2 regions of the Pseudaquabacterium inlustre genome follow, and region 2 is predicted to be linked to the other one. Evidence: predicted binding sites of a transcription regulator. Region 2 holds the regulator's gene; the other holds the start of a gene.
The links. Region 2 encodes FliA, which starts transcription of late flagellar genes. Its sites were predicted from a motif close to CTAAAGTTTNNNNNNNNNNNGCCGNTA; they were not measured.

Region 1 (4,406 bases), on a different contig from region 2:
CGCGATCTTCGCGCAAGACCCGCGCAGCCGCGTGGCCGCCGAGACCCTGACCAACACCGGTCTGGTGGTCCTGGCCGGCGAGATCACCACCAACGCGCACGTGGATTACATCCAGGTCGCGCGCGACACGATCAAGCGCATCGGCTACGACAACACCGAGTACGGCATCGACTACAAGGGCTGCGCGGTGCTGGTGGCCTACGACAAGCAGAGCAACGACATCGCCCAGGGCGTCGACCACGCCTCGGACGACCACCTGAACACCGGCGCCGGTGACCAGGGCCTGATGTTCGGCTACGCCTGCGACGAGACGCCCAGCCTGATGCCGGCGCCGATCCACTACGCGCACCGCCTGGTCGAGCGCCAGGCCCAGCTGCGCAAGGACGGCCGCCTGCCCTTCCTGCGCCCCGACGCCAAGAGCCAGGTGACGATGCGCTACGTGGACGGCAAGCCGCACAGCATCGACACCGTGGTGCTGTCCACGCAGCACAGCCCCGACCAGAGCGAGACCCAGACCACGATGAAGGCCAGCTTCATCGAGGCCGTGATCGAGGAAATCATCAAGCCGGTGCTGCCGGCCGAGTGGCTGAAGGACACGCGCTACCTGGTCAACCCGACCGGCCGCTTCGTCATCGGCGGCCCGCAGGGCGACTGCGGCCTGACCGGCCGCAAGATCATCGTCGACACCTACGGCGGCGCCTGCCCGCACGGCGGTGGCGCGTTCTCGGGCAAGGACCCGTCCAAGGTAGACCGCTCGGCCGCCTATGCCGCCCGCTACGTGGCCAAGAACGTGGTGGCCGCGGGCCTGGCCAAGCAGTGCCAGGTGCAGGTGGCCTATGCCATCGGCGTGGCCAAGCCGATGAACATCACGGTGTACACCGAGGGCACCGGCGTGATCCCCGACAACGAGATCGCCAAGCTGGTGGAGGCCCACTTCGACCTGCGCCCCAAGGGCATCATCCAGATGCTGGACCTGCTGCGCCCGATCTACCAGAAGACCGCCGCCTACGGCCACTTCGGCCGCGACGAGCCCGAGTTCACCTGGGAGCGCACCGACAAGGCCCAGGCGCTGCGTGCCGCCGCCGGCCTGAAGTAAGTCCGGTTGGCTCCGGCGCCGCGCGCGCCGGGCCACAAACGCCAAGGACGGCCGCAAGGCCGCCCTTTTTCATGGCCGAGGGCTTGAAGCCCGCCTCAGTTCAGCCCGCAGATCATGCGGAACGAGCCCAGCACCTGCTCGCCGCGGAAGGGCTTGACGATCCAGCCGTTCACGCCCACGGCCTTGCCGCGCTCGCGCAGCTTGGTGTTGTTCTCGGTGGTCAGCATCACGATGCGCACCTGCTTGTTGCACAGCTCCTGGCGCATCTTCTCGGCCATGGTGATGCCGTCCATGTTGGGCATGTTCACGTCGCTGACCACCAGGCGGATCGACGGGTCGTCGCGCAACTGCGCCAAGCCCTCCCGTCCATCGCTGGCCGTGGCCACCTCGAAACCGTTGCGGCTGAGGTAGCCGGCGACGAAGTCGCGCGAGACGCTGGAGTCATCGACGATCAGGACATGGGCCATGGGCAGGTTTTTCTCGCGCGAGGATCAGGGGCGGCGCGGCAGGGGTGGCGATGTGGCGGTCGACCACGGCGGGTCAGAAGAATTCCAGCGCGCCCGAGGCCTGCGGCGGCACCGCGCTCGCGGCATAGCTGGCGTAGCCCTCGGGCGACCACAGCAGGTTGAAGATCAGGCGCTGCACGATGGTCAGTGCCGGCATGCCGGCGCGGCGCGGATCGCTGAGGCGCCAGCGCACGCACAGCTGCGGGTCGCTCGAGCCGAAGGAGATGTACTTCTGCTCGTGGTTGATGACGATCGGCACCTGGATCTGCTCGCTGGCAAAGGCCTCGGGCGGGATGTAGCGGTTCTTGAACGCCCCCCACACCAGGTTGGTGGTCTCGGCCAGCAGCTGGTTCATGGCCCGGAAGCTCAGGTCCGTGCTGGCCCCTTCCATGCCCAGGCCCTGGATCACCGCCTGGCGCAGGGCGGCCTCCTCGGTCTGCAGCATCATGTAACCACGGCACCAGGTGCTCTCGATCGGGATCAGCGTCGACACCTGGCCGAAGATGATGCGGTCGTGCACCGCGTACGGCGGCTCGTGGCTGACCTCGGCGCCGGGGAACATGCCGGCCAGCGCCTCGCGCGTCAGGTCCAGCACGCCCTGCACCAGTTCATGCGGGTAATGCAGGCGGAACAGGCTGCCCTGCACCAGCTGGCGCAGCATCGCCAGTTCGCCGGTCGGCCAGGGGTAGCGAACCGCCTGGGCATCGGCGTCGGACAGCGGCGCGCTGCCGGTGCGGCGCAGGAAGATCGGCAGCTCGGCGCGCAACGCGTGGATGCTGCGCGCCAGCGCGAGCGCATCGCCGCTCTCGCAGGGCAGATCTTCGGCCAGCAGCACGCCGGCCAGGTCCTTGTGCATGGCCAGCGTCGACTGGGCTTCGGCCGGCGTGCAGGGCAGCGGCATCAGCCCCATGCCGTCGCAGAACTCCAGCAATGCGCGGTAGTGCGAGGGATCGTGCTCCAACAGCAGCACCTTGGCGGCCAGCGACGGGGTGTTGTCGGACATGGAGGCGGGCACGGCGTGCGTGCGTGAGGAACGAAACGGCGGCGCCTGGGCGCCACCCGACCAGCCCTTGTCTTCGGCATCCGGCCGCCGAACTGGAGCCCGGATGCGGGTTGATCCGCCGCCCGCGGGCCTGCGCCGTGTCAGCAGTCGTGCACGGTGTCACCGTCGGCGCGCAGCGCGCCGGCCGCAGCCAGTTCCTCCAGCAGCGCGCGCAGCCAAGCGCGGGCACTGGGCACGCCGCGCGGCGGGTTCAGCGCCCAGGCGCCGCGCAGCAGCGGGGTGTCCTCGGCCCAGTCGAGCAGGGCCTCGACCGGCTGGCTGCGTTCTTCCATCAGGTGGTACTTCAACAGCACCTTCATCGCATGCCGGGCATGGCGCGACGGATCGGCCTGGAAGCCGGCCAGCCGCGAGCGCGCCCGCCCCAGCGCACCGGCCACGTCACTGAAGGGTGCGCCGTGGCCCGGCAGCACCCACCTGACCGGCAGCGCGGCGATCTGGTCGAGCACCGCGCCCACGTCGTCGAACCCGGGCTCGCCCTCGATCTCGGGAAACACCACGCCGAATCCGTGCTCCCACAGCGCGTCGGCCGAGACGAGCACACCGCTCGCGGCGTCGAACAGCATCACCGAGTCGGGGTCATGGCCCGGCGCGGGCAGCACCTGCCATTCGCGCCCGCCGGCCACCAGCGGCTCGCCAGGGGTCAGCACGCCATCGTGGCAGAAGGGCATCAGGCGCTGGCCGGTGCCGTCCCAGCTGCGGCCCACGCCATCGGCTCCCACCGGCGGACGGCTGTCGAACCAGGCGCGCACCGTCTCGGCCTGGCCGGGCGGGATGCGCAGCGGCGCGCCGAAAGCCGCCTGCAGCGTGGCATTGCCGCCGCAATGGTCGGAGTGCAGGTGGGTGTTGACGATGCCGGCCAGCGGCGCCTCACCCGCAGCCGCCAGCGCCTGGCGCACCAGCGCCAGCGTCTGCGCGGCGTGGTTGGCGTGGCTGGCGTCGACCAGCAGCGCCCCGGCCTCGCCGCGCGCCGGGTGGATCAGCAGGTTGTTCGACGACAGCCAGCCGCGCTCCAGCACGGTGAGGCCGTCGAACGGATCGCTGGCGCGGGTGTGGATGGCGGCAGGCATGGCCGCCGATTGTGAAGGCGCCGCAGCGGCCCGGCGGGTCGCGGGGGTGACGCGGGTTGCTTCAGGCCTGGCGGGGTTTGACCTTCGACGCAGCCAGTTTGGCCTGGGTGCGTGCGCGCTCCACATCGGCATCGTGCACCAGGGCCACGCCCATGCGGCGCTTGGTGAAGCTCTCGGGCTTGCCGAACAGGCGGATCTCGCTGTTGGGCACCCGCATCGCCTCGGCCACGCCGTCGAACACGATGCCCTGCGCCTCGACGCCGCCATAGATCACGGCGCTGGCGCCGGGGCTCTTCAGCGTGGCGTCGACCGGCAGGCCCAGGATGGCGCGGGCGTGCAGTTCGAACTCGTTCTGCCACTGCGTGATCATGGTCACCATGCCGGTGTCATGCGGGCGCGGGCTCACCTCGCTGAACCACACCATGTCGCCCTTGACGAACAGCTCGACGCCGAACAGGCCCAGCCCGGAGGGCTGTCCGTCCAGGCCCACGCCCAGGTCGTCGGTGATGGCCTTGGCGATCTCGCGCGAGCGCTGCAGCGCGGTGGCCGTCATCGGGTGCGGCTGCCAGCTTTCCACATAGTCGCCGCTGACCTGCACATGGCCGATCGGGTCGCAGAAGTGGGTCTGCACCTGACCGTCAGGCCCCAAGGCGCGCACGGTCAGCTGGGTGATC
Region 2 (4,406 bases):
TCAAGACCGGCTCGCTCAGCCGCTCGGACCGCATGGCCAAGTACAACCAGCTGCTGCGCATCGAGGAAGACCTCGGCGAAGTGGCCGTGTACCCCGGCCGCGCCGCGTTCTACAACCTGCGCTGACCGGCGCAGCCGCGCACCCACCGCGACGACGAGAGGCGGCCCGCCATGCGCTTCGTCACCCTGGCGCTCGTGGCCCTGCTGGCCGTGGTGCAGTACAGCCTGTGGCTGGGTGACGGCGGGCTGCGCCACGTGGCCGCCAAGCAGCGCGAGCTGGACGGCAAGCTGCGCGCCAATGCCGAACGCCAGCGCACCAACGAGCGCCTGCTGGCCGAGGTGGACGACCTGCGCCAGGGCCTGGAGATGGTGGAAGAGCGCGCGCGCAGCGAGCTGGGCATGGTCAAGCCCGACGAGGTGTTCGTGCAATACCTCGCCAAGCGTTGAACAGCCTGCTCGCCGCGCTGTCCGACGCCCTGCTGCAGCCCCTGGCCGCCCCCGGCGGCAGCCCGATCACCGGGCTGGAGCTGGCGGCCTGCGTGCTGTCGGTGTGGATGGTGGTGTGCAATGCGCGCGTCAACCCGCTGGGCTGGCCGCTGGCCATCGCCAGCTCGGCGCTCTACGCCTGGCTGTTCGCGCACAGCAAGCTGTACGGCGAGGCCGCGCTGCAGGGCGTGTTCATCGCCGCGGCGCTGTGGGGCTGGTGGCAGTGGCTGCGTGGCACCGGTGACGACGGCGCGCCGCTGGCGGTGCGCCGCCTGGGCCGCGGCGGCCTGCTGAAGGTGGCGCTGGCCACGCTGGCCGCCTGGCCGCTGCTGGCGCTGCTGCTGTCGCACGCCACCGATTCCGACGTGCCCTGGCTCGATGCGCTGCCCACCGTGGGCAGCCTGGCCGGCACCTGGCTGCTGGCCCGCAAGTGGCTGGAGAACTGGCCGGCCTGGGTGATCGTGAACCTGGTCAGCATCGGCCTGTTCGCGGTGAAGGGCCTGTGGCTCACCGTGGGCCTGTACGCGCTGTTCACCGCCATGGCGCTGTGGGGCTGGAAGGCCTGGGCGGCGCTGGCGCGCGCGCCAGCCGCCGCACCGGCCAGCACGGCCCGCCCATGAGCGGCGGCACCACGCCGCGCCCGGCCCGGGTGATCGGCATCCTGGGTGCCGAGAGCACCGGCAAGACCGCGCTGGCCCAGGCCCTGGCGTCGCAGCTGGCGGCGGCCACCGGCCTGCGCTGCACCTGGGTGAGCGAGTGGCTGCGCCACTGGTGCGAGGCCGAGGGCCGCACGCCCCGGGCCGACGAGCAGGCCGACATCGCACGCGCGCAACATGCGCGCATCGACGCCGCGGCGGCCACGCACGACCTGGTGATTGCCGACACCACGGCGCTGATGACGGCGGTCTACAGCCAGCAGTTCTTCGGTGACGACGGGCTGGACACGCTGGCCGTGGCCCTGCACCGGCGCTGCGACGCCACGCTGCTGACCGCGCCGGACCTCGCGTGGCAGCCCGATCCGCTGCGCGATGGCCCGGCCGTGCGGGCGCAGGTGGACACGCGCCTGCGCGACATGCTGACGCGCCACGCCCTGCCCTGGCACGGTGTGCAGGGCCTGGGCGCGGCGCGGGTGGGATCGGCGCTGGCAGCACTGGCGCCGCTGCTGGCTCGCTGAGACGGGCGGCAAGGCGCCGCCATCCTCATCACCAGGTGCGCAGGCGCGAGCGCAGGCGCGCGATGCTCTGGCTGTGCAGCTGGCACACCCGGCTCTCGGTCACCTTCAGCACGGCAGCGATCTCCTTGAGATTCATGTCGTGCTCGTAGTACATGCTCATCACGTACTGCTCGCGCTCGGGCAGGTTCTTGATGGCCTCGACCAGCGCCTCGCGCATGCGGCGGTCTTCCAGCAGGGCCAGCGGATTGGCTTCCTCGTCGGCCACATGGCGGTCGAGGTAGTCGTCGTCGCCGTCCTCGCCGGTCATGTCCTCCAGGTAGACCAGCTGGGTGCCACGCACCTTGCCCAGCAGTTCCTGGTACTCGCTGAGCGACATCTCCATTTCCTTGGCGATCTCGCTCTCGCTGGGCGCGCGGCCCAGGCGCTGCTCGAGCTTGTGCACCGCGGCCTCGATGCTGCGCTGTTGGCGGCGTTCGCCACGGCTCATCCAGTCGCTGCCGCGCAACTCGTCGAGCATGGCGCCGCGGATGCGCTGGGTGGCGAAGGTCTCGAACTGCACGCCCATGCTGGCGTCGAAGCGCGACAGCGCGTCGGACAGCCCGATCATGCCCACCTGGATGAGGTCGTCCAGCTCCACGTTGGCCGGCAGCTTGGCGATCATCTGGTGCGCCAGCCGTCTGACCAGCGGGCTGTACTGCTTGAGCAGCGCGTTCGCGTCGAGTCGGCCCTTTTCGGTGTACATGGCGAGGCTCCGGGGGGACGGTACGGTCATTCAGTTCAATCGGCCGGGCTGCGATGCAGGCATCGCAGCGGCATGCAGGTAGGCGTGGCTGGCGCCGGCATCGCCCAGGTCGGCGCCCGAGGGGCGCTCCTGGGGCAGCTGCGCCTGGGCCAGGAAGTGCAGGTCGTCGCTGACGGCGGCGCGCGCCGGCGCGGTGGGGTCGACCACCGCCCAGCAGCCGATGGCGGCGCCCAGGAAGTGGTCGGCGCACTGCGCCAGGCGTTCGGCGGTCTGGCGCGCGCGGCGGGCGGACATGTCGCCCACCACCACGGTGTCGTAGGTCAGCGGGCCCAGGCGCTGGCCCAGCAGTTTCATCGCCGCATAGGCCTCGGTCAGGCTGTCGGGGCGCAAGCCGGCCATCAGCACCGGGCGCGGCGCCCGGCCGCTGAACAGCCGGCGCAGGTCGGACGCGCCGGCATGCACCAGCACGATGTCGGCCTGCGGCGCGGCCACCGACAGCGCCTGCAGGAAGCCGGCGGTGCTGGCGCGGTGGTCCAGGTAGCGCATCGGCAGGCCGCGGGCGGCCAGGTAGCCCACGCTGGGCGACAGGCGTTCGATGCAGGCCGCCAGGTCCACCGCGGCCAGCTCGTGCGGCGCGCTGGCGGTGTCGGCGGCATCGACCACCAGGGTGCGCAGGCCGGCACCGGCAAAGGCCGTGCACAGGCGCTCCATCACCACGCCGCCGAAGCCGACATGCGGGTTGTGCACCAGGGGCACGAAGCGCTGGCGGCTGCCGGCGAACAGCTGCCGCAGGCCATGGGCCTGGTCGACGGGCTGGCGGCGCGGGCGGGCGACGGTGGCGGCGTGCTGGGTCATCGGGGGTACGGCGGCGGTCGGATGGGCGGGGGGTTCGGGGGATCGGGGGATCGGGCCTCAGGCGTGCAGGCCGGTGCCGCGCGCGGCGGCCGCGCCCTGCGCCGCCGGCGTGGCAGCGAAGAGCAGGTTCACGTCGTCGGCGTCCAGGCGCCAGGTGGCCCCGCCGCTGGGACGCAGCGCGCGCTGCACCAGGGCCTGGGCGCTCAGGCGGTGCCAGTCCTCGGGCACGCGCTGGCCGTTGGCCACGCCCACCACGCGGGACTTGTGCCGGATCAGCGCATCCAGTGCCGGGCCCAGCTTGACGGCCTCGTCGAGCTTGGACAGCACCACGCCGTGGCAGCGCGCCACGTCGTAGCCGACCATCACGTCCTCCACGGTCTCGCCCTGGGCCGCGGCATTGAGCACCAGCAGCTTGCGGATGGCCGGGTGCGACAGCATCTCCAGCAGTTCGCGGGTGCGGGTGTCGCGCTGGGCCATGCCGGCCGTGTCGATCAGCACCAGGCGCTTGCTCTGCAGCAGCTCCAGCAGGTCTTCCAGCGAGGCGCGGTCGTGGGCGGTGTGCACCGCCACGCCCAGGATGCGGCCATAGGCGCGCAACTGCTCGTGGGCGGCCACGCGGTAGGCATCCAGCGTGATCAGGCCCAGGTTGTGCGCACCATACTTGGTGGCGAAGGCGGCGGCGATCTTGGCCGTGCTGGTGGTCTTGCCCACACCGGTGGGGCCGATCAGCGCCAGCACGCCCTCGTGGTCCTCGATGGCCGGCTGGCCCTCGTCGGTGACCAGGTTGCGCTCCAGCACCTCGGCGGCCCAGGCCAGGTCGTCGGGCAAGTTGGCGGGCAGCTGTTGCACCAGCTTGCGCACCAGGCCGGGCGACAGGCCGGTGTCGAAGAGCCGCTGCGCCAGCGCCACCTGCTTGGGGTTGCGCTGCAGCTTCTCCATGAAGGCCAGCATGCCGAAACGCTCTTCGATCAAGCTGCGCACCGAGCGCAGCTCGGCCAGCGTCTCGTCCTGGCCCGACAGGTTCACCGGCGTGGCCGCGCGCAGGCCGCGGGCCGGGCGGATGACCGGCGGCGGCTCGTCGTGCAGCGGGGCCTCGTCGTCCAGCAGCGGCGCATGGCGGCGCACGCGGGCGGCCAGGCCGCTGGCGGGC

Region 1: AACH10_RS13040 (chemotaxis protein CheX) is a predicted target of FliA. The motif match lies at 2,677-2,703, and genes of this name have one in related genera.

What each region holds. Positions count from the first base shown of each region.
Region 1 is NZ_JBBUTH010000007.1:330,645-335,050, forward strand. It holds gene metK (methionine adenosyltransferase) at 1-1,096, shown strand, start outside; gene AACH10_RS13035 (response regulator) at 1,192-1,563, opposite strand; gene AACH10_RS13040 (chemotaxis protein CheX) at 1,637-2,605, opposite strand; gene AACH10_RS13045 (MBL fold metallo-hydrolase) at 2,746-3,732, opposite strand; gene purT (formate-dependent phosphoribosylglycinamide formyltransferase) at 3,794-4,406, opposite strand, start outside.
Region 2 is NZ_JBBUTH010000001.1:301,712-306,117, forward strand. It holds gene eno (phosphopyruvate hydratase) at 1-125, shown strand, start outside; gene ftsB (cell division protein FtsB) at 171-446, shown strand; gene pnuC (nicotinamide riboside transporter PnuC) at 443-1,105, shown strand; gene AACH10_RS01455 (AAA family ATPase) at 1,102-1,659, shown strand; gene AACH10_RS01460 (RNA polymerase sigma factor FliA) at 1,688-2,401, opposite strand; gene AACH10_RS01465 (MinD/ParA family ATP-binding protein) at 2,432-3,256, opposite strand; gene flhF (flagellar biosynthesis GTPase FlhF) at 3,314-4,406, opposite strand, start outside.